Regions from separate parts of the Skermanella cutis genome, predicted to be linked through region 2. Evidence: predicted binding sites of a transcription regulator. Region 2 holds the regulator's gene; each other region holds the start of a gene.
What was found. The regulator LexA, encoded in region 2, represses DNA repair genes until DNA is damaged. The targets are predictions, from matches to a motif close to ATGTTCTANTTTGGTTC.

Region 1 (3,274 bases), on a different replicon from region 2:
GACTGTTCCTAAGGTTCGGATACGGCACTGCCGGCCTGGCGGCGAGCCTCGTCCTGCTCGCCGGTCTCGCCTTCTGGGCACGCCGGTACCGGCCGGATCCCCTGCGGGCCAGCGCTCTCGGCCTGCTGGGCGCCCTGCTCGCCTCGCCGCTGGCCTGGATCCATTACACCCTGTTCCTGCTTCCGCTGTTCTTAAGGCCTCCGCTGACCCCGGCGCTGGCGGTGGCGGCCTGCCTGCTGGTCATTCCGGTGCCGGTCCTGCTCGACCGGTTCATGTCCGCTCCGGGATGGCAGCAGGCCACCATCGGATCGGTCTATGCCTGGGCCCTTCTGCTCCTGATGGCGGACCAGTGGCGGCAGGACCGGAGATGACGCGGGGGCCTCGCCGTTGCCGGCCGTCGCAATCCTGCCGGCGGATCGTTCATGGGGAAAAAAAGACGGCCACCCCGAGGGGTGGCCTTGAGTCTAGGGAGGAAACGCCCAAAGAGGCGTATGCAGCATCGCTGCTGCAGTGCAAAAACTAATATACCAGGCTCCACAAGGCAAGCGGCGATAATTCATTCCAGATGATTTATTCTGACATACCACCATATTCGCCACCTGCGTCCGATCCCCGGCGCGGGCGCGACGTCAGCGCAGCGCCGAAGCGGCGACCTGCTCCTCGCCCGTCCGGTCGCGCCACTCTACCAACCGCGCCAATTCGTCATCCCCGTCCGCCGCGACCTGCCGCGCCGGAGCGATGCGGTCGATGGCGGCCAGCCGATCGGGGAGGTCGAGCCTGGACATCTTGGCGATGAACCGCTTCCGGATTTCCCCAAGCGTCGCCGGCTGACCGCCCATCAGGAAGAGTCCCGGGTTCGCCCTGGCCTCCTTCGGGAACATCGAGGCGCCGATCGTGTCGGGCGTGCTGTCGGCAGCCTTCAGGAAGCGCGCCGTCCCGGCCACGCCGAGGACGTGGGCCAAGTAGATCTCGGTCTGCGTGACCGGGCGCGCCATCAGCTTCTGGAGGCGCCGGGTATTGTCGACCGTCAGTTCCGCCGCCAGGAAGGCGCTCAGCCTTGCGTCCTTGCGCAGGGCCAGGATCTGTTCGCGGACACCGGGATCGTCGACGACGGGCTCGCCCAGCGGTCCTCTCCGGATATGCCGGGCGAGATGGCCGAGACCGTATTTCCGTCCATGGCTCCGGACCTTGGAGAGCCAGGTCGTCTCGATGAACTGGTAAAGTCCGGTCGCGGAACTCGTCGATGCCCTGGCCGCGGCATCGAGGCTGGACTCCAGGCTCGCCATGGCGCGCATCAGGCGTGCGGGAGCGCCGACGCTGGCGGCGGCCTCGTCGATCGCCGCGAGGGTCCCGGCTTGGCGGTTGAGGCGCGCGACGAGGCTCCCGATGCCGGACCCGTCCGTTCCGGGGGCTTCCTCCTCCGGCTCGCCCGCTTCCGCCAGAACGTCGTCCAGCGTCCTGGACTGGCCGGAGCCCTCCGCCGCCGCGGCCTGCGGATCCCGGTCCGGGGGCTCCTTGCCGATCCGGCAGGCCACCCCTGTGACGGCGCCCAGGACGACCAGTCCCAGGGCGGCCCGCCGGGTGTAGGCGATCAGAAGGTCCGACGCCCCTGGGGTGCCCGCCTTTCCCCTGCGGATCATGCCCGTACCCTGCAGGCGCGCGACGAGTTCCCCGATGGCTTGGCCCGTCCGTGTCATGATGTTTCCTCCGTCATCGGGCCCGCCCCTGTTCCCAGGCCGTCCAGGCGCGGGTACGGCACGATCGGGCGCTCGGAATGTTCATGATTCGTTCTATCCTGGGCGACAGTACAGCTGCTTCCCAGGCTGGGCAACTATCCGGATGGGATAGGGCGGCGCGGCGGTCCGGAAGTCGCGGAGTCCAGCCGATCCCATGCGCCGCGCTACCCCTAATGAGCATCGGGACGGACGGCCCCGTACCCTGAAAACCTGGAACAAAAAGAGTACATATGGTGCCACTGTGATTTTGGGAGCGCTGCAATGTCCTCATCCCCGTCAAGGTTGGCCGAGACCATTCCGGACCGCCGGAAAGCCCTTGACGCCGCCCTGACCCAGATCGAACGCTCGTTCGGCAAGGGCGCCATCATGAAGCTCGGGGGCGGCGCCGAGATGCCCGCGGTGGAGGCGATCTCCACCGGTTCGCTGGGACTCGACATCGCGCTCGGCATCGGTGGGGTGCCCAAGGGGCGCATCATCGAGATCTACGGCCCGGAAAGCTCGGGCAAGACGACGCTTACGCTGCATGTCATCGCCCAGGCCCAGAAAAGCGGCGGCATCTGCGCCTTCGTCGACGCGGAGCATGCGCTCGATCCCGCCTATGCCCGCAAGCTGGGCGTCGACGTGGACGAGCTGCTGATCTCCCAGCCCGATGCGGGCGAGCAGGCTCTGGAAATCGTCGATACGCTGGTGCGCTCGGGCGCCATCGATGTGCTGGTGGTCGACAGCGTGGCGGCCCTGGTGCCGCGCGCCGAACTGGAAGGCGAGATGGGCGACAGCCATGTCGGCCGCCACGCGCGCCTGATGAGCCAGGCGCTCCGCAAGCTGACCGGCTCGATCTCCAAGTCCAATTGCACGGTGATCTTCATCAACCAGATCCGGCTGAAGATCGGCGTCATGTTCGGCAATCCCGAGACCACGACCGGCGGCAACGCGCTGAAGTTCTACGCCTCCCAGCGTCTCGACATCCGCCGCATCGGCGCGATCAAGGACCGGGAGACCGTGGTCGGCAACCAGACCCGCGTGAAGGTGGTCAAGAACAAGATGGCTCCGCCCTTCCGGGTGGTCGAGTTCGACATCATGTACGGCGAAGGCATTTCCAAGACGGGAGAGCTCCTGGACCTGGGCGTGCAGGCCGGGGTCGTCGAGAAGTCCGGCTCCTGGTTCAGCTACGGCGGCCAGCGGATCGGGCAAGGCAAGGAGAACGCCCGGACCTTCCTGAAATCCAACCCTGACATGGCGGATGTGATCGAGGCGAAGATCCGGGAGAACGCCGGGCTCGTCGCCGGTGCTATGATGGGGTCCCCGGACGGCGACGGCGAGCCGGCCGACGATCAGGCCGCTCCGTAAGGGCTCCAGGCGGGAAAGGGCGGTTTGCCGGCCTTTCCCGCGGCCCGTCAGATCACGTTTCTCGCGACGTGACGCCATACCTTCGATCCGTTCGCCGGCATCGGCCTGCCCGCCGCCAGGCGTTCCGCCGGCAGGCTGATATGAACGGTCTTGCCGCTGTCGGGCCTGCTTTCGACCTCCAGGCTGCCGCC
Region 2 (3,274 bases):
GCGTCTATCCCGGGACATTCGACCCGGTCACCAACGGCCATATGGACATCATCCAGCGCGCTTCCCGCGTCTTGGACCACCTGATCGTGGGCGTCGCCCGCAACGCGGGGAAAGGCCCGCTCTTCTCCACGGAGGAGCGGGTCGCGATGGTCGAGGAGGACGTCGCCGCCCTGAAGCCGAACGGCACCAAGATCGAGGTGAGGCCGTTCGACAGCCTGCTGATGAAGTTCGCGGTCGACATGAACGCCTCGGTCATCATCCGCGGCCTGCGGGCGGTTTCGGACTTCGAGTACGAGTTCCAGATGGCCGGCATGAATGCCCGCCTGAACCCCAAGGTCGAGACCGTCTTCCTGATGGCGTCCGATCGCCACCAGTTCATATCCTCGCGCTTCGTCAAGGAGATCGGCCGGCTCGGCGGCGACATCACGCACTTCGTCTCGCCCCGGGTCGCCGAACGGCTCACCGCGCGCTTCGCCCAGGATGAAGGCGACGCGGCCAAGCGCGTGCAGACTCTCAAGGTCTGACGCGCCCGCACCGGCGCCTCGGGGCGGATCAGGGTAAATGCGGGTTGACCGGAAGTGTCCCGGCCCCTATGTTCCGCCCCGACCCTGAGAGCGTGTAGCTCAGCCGGTAGAGCAACTGACTTTTAATCAGTAGGTCCTGGGTTCGAACCCCAGCGCGCTCACCAAAAAAGCCCCCGGAAACCAATGGTTTCCGGGGGCTTTTTGTTAGCCCGCATCAAGCTGCGCCAGGAGCGCTCCGGCCGGTACCGGCCAGTTGGTGAAGCAGCGCAGCACCGATCCGTCCAGGACACGCTCCAGCGACATGTCGCTGATCAGCCCGCTCGTGACGATGCAACGCTGGTACGTCCGGACCATGTGGCGCGCGCACAGGTACATCTTGGCTCGCGAGGCGGCGAAGGGGCGGATGTGGCGGCCTTCCGGCGACAGGCAGAATTCCGCCATGGCCGTGGGAACGCCCGGCCATTCCGGATCGAAGCAGTCGTCCAGGGCGATTACGCCCTGGACGGTGAGCAGGGGCGCGAAGTTGTTCAGGTCGTTCAGGACCGAGGGATGGTCATGGACGGCATCCAGGTGGAGGAAGCGGAGGCTGCCTCGCCCGACCATGTCCGGAGGTTCTTCCAGTTGCCGGAGGTCCGTGGCGACGCAGACCAGCCTGTTTCCGAGCTCCGGACAGCACCGAAGGATGTTCGCTTCGGCCACGGCTTGGGGAACTTCATGGAAGGCGTCGAAGCAGAACACGGTCTCGTCGGCGCGCGCCAGCAGGCCCAGCGCGACCGCGGACTTGCCCTTGTAGATCCCAAGCTCGCAGGTGTCGCCGCTAAATCCGCCTTGCTTCTGGATGAAGTCGATCAGCCAGAACAGCAATATATCGTGGTTGTAGAACCAGCCTTCGATCTGGTCCTCGACATGCTCCTGATAGATCCGGAAAAGTCGGGAGATTTCCATGAAGCGGTCCAGCCAGCATCGTCCGCCCGGACGGGCGTATCGCGGGCCAGACTACGGCGCATTCGTAAACGAAAAGGGCGGACCGGGGAGCCTCGCGAAGCTCCCCGGTCCGCCCCTCACGGCGGCGATCGCCGACTCGGCTTCAATAGCGCCGCAGCAGCCCCACGAGGCGGCCCTGGACGCGCACCCGGTCGGCGCCGAAGATGCGGGTCTCGAAGGCGGGGTTGGCCGGCTCTAGCGCCACGGTCTGGCCCTTGCGACGAAGGCGTTTCAAGGTCACCTCGTGCTCGTCGATCAGCGCCACGACGATCGTGCCGCTGTCGGCCATGTCGCACCGGTTGATGATGACCGTGTCGCCGTCCAGGATGCCGGCCTCGACCATGCTGTCGCCCGCGACTTCCAGCGCGTAGTGGTCCCCGGGCGGCAGCATCGTCGCCGGCACGTTGATCATCGCGCTGTTGTCGCGCAGCGCCTCGATCGGGGTACCGGCGGCGATCCGCCCGTAGAGCGGAAGCTGGATCGCCTCGGCCTCGGTGCTGGCCTCGCGCCCGGCCAGGGCGCCGGTGAAGTCGCCCTTGATCACGTTGGGCTGGAACTTCGGGCGATCGGGCGCGCGCTGCTGCGGGCGGGCCGACCCGGCTTCCGCCCCTTCCGGCAGCCGGAGCACCTCGAGCGCGCGGGCGCGGTGGGGCAGGCGGCGGATGAAGCCGCGCTCCTCCAGCCCGGTGATGAGCCGGTGGATACCCGATTTCGACTTCAATCCCAGGGCATCCTTCATCTCGTCGAACGAGGGCGAAACCCCGCCTTCGCCCAGCCGGTCGTTGATGAAGAGCAGAAGCTCGTATTGTTTACGTGTCAGCATCTACGCCCCCTGCGCGCGGGACCAACCGGTCCAGAACAAACCAAAAACATCAGTTTATGTTCTAGTTTGGTTCGCGAAAGGCGTCAAGCATTCGCTGAACAATTTTACCCTTGTCCTGCAGATCCGGTCACCTAGAGACTCAGGACTCCGCCGCCCAGGGGAAGAAATTCGACAGTGTCGCCGGCCGATGCGGCCGGTGCGAAGGGCGGGCGCACCACCAGGCAGTCGGCCCGGGCAAGCACCGTCAGCAGCGAACTGTCCTGCGATTCGAATGGGTTGGCGACCAGTTCGCCGTCCGGGCCGATACTCAGCGACGCCCGCAGATAATCTTCGCGCTGGTCGTTCTGCTTGACGGGCCGCCCCAGCACCGCCGTGCGGCGCGTTTCCTCCTCCGCCGGAAGCCCGAGCAGGCGGCGGAGCGCCGGCCTGAGGAACAGGACGGCGCAGACCTGACTCGACACCGGATTGCCGGGCAGCCCGAGGACGGGCACGTCGCCCAGCCGGCCGAACATCAGCGGTTTGCCCGGCCGCATGGCGATCTTGTAGAAATCCAGGTCCATGCCGCGGTCGCCCAGCACGCCGCGCACGAGATCGTATTCGCCCGCCGAGGCCCCGCCGGACGTCACCAGGATGTCGGCCCGTTCGGCACCCGTGACGAGTCGAGCCAGCGACTCCGGCGTATCCAGGGCGACGCCCAGATTGACCGGGACGCCGCCGCAGGCCGTGATCAGGCCGGCCAAGGCGAAGGCGTTCGAACTGACGATCTGGTCCGGCCCCAGGGGCTCCCCAGGGAGCACGATCTCGTCGCCCGTCGCCAGGATCGCGACCCGCGGGCGGCGGCGGACGCGGAGCCAGGGCCAATTCATCGCCGCGGCGAGTCCGACGTCCCGCGCCGTGAGCATGCGTCCGGCCGGTATGCCGACTTCGCCCCGCCGGAAGTCGA
Region 3 (3,274 bases), 400 kb from region 2:
CCAGCTACCGGGTGCTGGGAACCGCGCTGGGACGCGGGGAGCCGCTGGACCAGCCCGCCGACCGCCGGCCGACGGCCATCGTGCTCGGCAACGAGGAGGACGGACTGGGGCGCGAAATCCTGGACGCCTGCGAGGGAGTCGTGACCCTGGCGGGATCGGGCCGGGTCCAGTCGCTCAACGTCGCGGCCACCGCGGCGATCCTGATCCACGAACTGACCAGGGCGCGACCCTCCGTCCGCCAAGCCGGACTGGCGTCCGGCGCCCGGGCGCGCTAGAAGGGACGCCGCGCCGGGCGACCGGCGCATCCGACCGTGCGAGATACCTCCATTCAGAAGGCCTTGTCCAAGACGCCCATGACCGTCGCCCGTTCGCTCCTGTTCAATATCGCGTTCTTCACCTGGACGACGGTGTGCTGCTTCGGCCTGCTGTGGATGCTGCTGCTGCCGCGCCGGCAGATGGTGCATGTGGTGGAGTGGTACCTGCGGACCGTCTATTTCCTGGAGCGCGCGATCCTGGGGCTGGACTACGAGGTGCGCGGGCTGGAGAACGTCCCGCGGAACGGCTCCTACATCCTGGCGGCCAAGCACCAGTCCGCCTGGGAGACCATGAAGCTCCACCTGCTGATCGACGACCCGGCGATCATCCTGAAGCGCGAGCTGCTGTTCCTCCCGATCTGGGGCTGGTACGCCGCCAAGGCCCGGATGATCGCGGTCGACCGGAGTGCCCGCGGCAGGGCCATCGCATCGATGGTCGAGGGAGCCGCCCGGGTTAAGTCCGAAGGAAGGCCGATCGTCATTTTTCCCCAGGGAACCAGGACGGCCATCGGACGTTACCTCCCCTACCGGGTGGGGGTAGGAGTGCTCTACAAGGAACTGGACCTGCCGATCGTGCCCATGGCGCTGAATTCCGGCGTCTACTGGGGCCGGCGCAGTTTCCGGAAACGGAGCGGGAAAATTCTGGTGGAGTTCCTTCCGCCGATCGAGCCGGGCCTCGGACGGGACGCGGCGCTGGCGGAACTGGAAACCAGGCTGGAGGCGGCGACCGATCGACTGGTGGTGGAAGCGGGCGGCCCTCCCACGCAGAAGCCGGCCAAGCAGGTGCCCCAAGGAGCGCCGGCAGCAATGCCCTGACTTTTTCAGCCTGTGGAAAACTCTGTGGATGTGCGCGTCGGCGTTGCACCGGATGCGGCTCGCGTGCAATACCGGCCGATCTGTCCGGTTTACGACCGCCTTAAGAACATATCGGGAACAAAATCGGCTTGACCCGGGCGGACAAAGACACCAATTTTCCGGATAGGCCTGAAGAACTCCACGAAAATCCTTGTTGAACAATAAGTTTGACGTTTTCATCGCAGCCAGGAGCGGTGGCGGACGGAGACCAGCATGACCTCGGTGGCAGCCATATCCCAGCAGATCTGGGATATGAAATACCGGTTGAAGCTGCTTGACGGGCAGCCTGTGGACAAAACGGTCAGCGACACTTGGACGCGCGTGGCCAAGGCCCTGGCCGAGCCCGAAAGAGATCCCGCAGCGTGGGTCCCCCGATTCGCCGAAGCGCTGGCCGACTACCAGTTCCTGCCCGCCGGCCGGATCCTCGCGGGCGCCGGTACCGGACGCAACGTCACCCTGTTCAATTGCTTCGTCATGGGACGGATTCCGGACGACATGGGCGGCATCTTCGCCCACCTGCGGGAAGCGGCGCTGACCATGCAGCAGGGCGGCGGCATCGGCTACGACTTCTCGACGCTCCGCCCCAAGGGCGCCGCGGTGCTGGGCGTGGGGGCCGACGCCTCCGGCCCGCTGTCCTTCATGGACGTGTGGGACGCCATGTGCCGCACGATCATGAGCGCCGGACACCGGCGCGGCGCCATGATGGCGACCCTGCGATGCGACCACCCGGATATCGAAGCCTTCGTCGAGGCGAAGCGCGAAGCCGGGCGCCTGCGGATGTTCAACCTGTCGGTCCTGGTGACCGACGCCTTCATGACGGCGGTCCGCCAGGACGACGCTTGGCCGCTCACCTTCAACGGCACCGTCTTCAAGACCCTGCAGGCCCGCGACCTGTGGGACCGCATCATGCGGGCGACATACGCCTATGCCGAACCGGGCGTCATCTTCATCGACCGGATCAACCAACACAATAATCTGTGGTACGTTGAGGATATCTCTGCAACCAATCCATGCGGGGAGCAGCCGCTGCCGCCCTATGGCGCCTGTCTGCTGGGATCGATCAACCTCGCGGCGCTTGTCCGGAAGCCATTCACCGAGCAGGCGCACCTGGATATGGACCGTCTGGCGGAATTGGTGCCCTTGGCCGTCCGCATGATGGACAACGTGGTCGATGCCTCCCGCTTCCCGCTGCCCGAGCAATTGGCGGAGGCGAAGGCGAAGCGGCGGATCGGGCTGGGTGTCACGGGATTGGCCGATGCCCTGATCCTGTGCCGGGCGCGCTACGGCAGCGAGCAGGCGGTCGCCCTGACGGAGCAGTGGCTGGCGGCCCTGCGCCGGCACGCCTATCTGGCCTCGACCCGGCTTGCCGCCGAGAAGGGCAGCTTTCCGCTGTTCGACGCGGAGAAGTTCCTGGCGGGCGCCAATGCGCTGACGCTCGACACGGACGTACGCGACGCCATAGCGGCGTATGGCCTGCGCAACGCGCTACTGACGTCGATCGCGCCGACCGGCACGATCTCGCTGTTCGCCGACAACATCTCGTCCGGGATCGAGCCCGTCTTCGCCTACAGCTACGACCGGAACGTGCTGATGCCCGACGGCTCGCGCCGTCAGGAGGAGGTCTCCGACCATGCCTTCCGGCTGTTCCGGCAGATGTTCGGGGAGCAGGCTCCCCTGCCCGACTACTTCGTCGACGTGCAGGCGCTCAGCCCGGCCGACCATGTGGTGATGCAGGCGGTCGCCCAGAAATACGTCGACAGCAGCATTTCCAAGACGATCAACTGCCCCGAGGACCTGTCGTTCGAGTCGTTCAAGGATGTCTATGTCCACGCCTTCGAGCTTGGCTGCAAGGGCTGCACGACATACCGCCCCAACGAGGTGACCGGTTCGGTGCTCTCGGTGAAGAAGGCGGAGGAGAAAGCCAAGACTCCGCCTGCCGCGCCATCCACTCCGGCAACGGTGCAGGATGCGGGCGCCGTGGTCTACATGACCCAGCCGCTCGACCGGCCGGACGTGCTTCCCGGGCAAACCTACAAGGTCCGCTGGCCGGAGAGCGACCACGCCCTCTACATCACCCTGAACGACATCATCCAGGACGGGCGGCG

Region 1: the regulator LexA is predicted to act here: its motif matches at 1,950-1,966, upstream of recA (recombinase RecA).
Region 3: the regulator LexA is predicted to act here: its motif matches at 1,235-1,251, upstream of IGS68_RS10540 (adenosylcobalamin-dependent ribonucleoside-diphosphate reductase).

Annotation. Positions count from the first base shown of each region.
Region 1 covers NZ_CP067421.1:806,917-810,190, reverse strand. Annotated here, with positions in the region: gene IGS68_RS31540 (glycosyltransferase family 87 protein) at 1-371, shown strand, start outside; gene IGS68_RS31535 (hypothetical protein) at 630-1,697, opposite strand; gene recA (recombinase RecA) at 1,998-3,083, shown strand; gene IGS68_RS31525 (ATP-binding protein) at 3,131-3,274, opposite strand, start outside.
Region 2 covers NZ_CP067420.1:2,635,504-2,638,777, forward strand. Annotated here, with positions in the region: gene coaD (pantetheine-phosphate adenylyltransferase) at 1-524, shown strand, start outside; tRNA gene IGS68_RS12395 (tRNA-Lys) at 613-688, shown strand; gene IGS68_RS12400 (class I SAM-dependent methyltransferase) at 729-1,469, opposite strand; gene lexA (transcriptional repressor LexA) at 1,612-2,331, opposite strand; gene IGS68_RS12410 (molybdopterin molybdotransferase MoeA) at 2,463-3,274, opposite strand, start outside.
Region 3 covers NZ_CP067420.1:2,232,131-2,235,404, reverse strand. Annotated here, with positions in the region: gene IGS68_RS10550 (TrmH family RNA methyltransferase) at 1-275, shown strand, start outside; gene IGS68_RS10545 (lysophospholipid acyltransferase family protein) at 339-1,130, shown strand; gene IGS68_RS10540 (adenosylcobalamin-dependent ribonucleoside-diphosphate reductase) at 1,383-3,274, shown strand, end outside.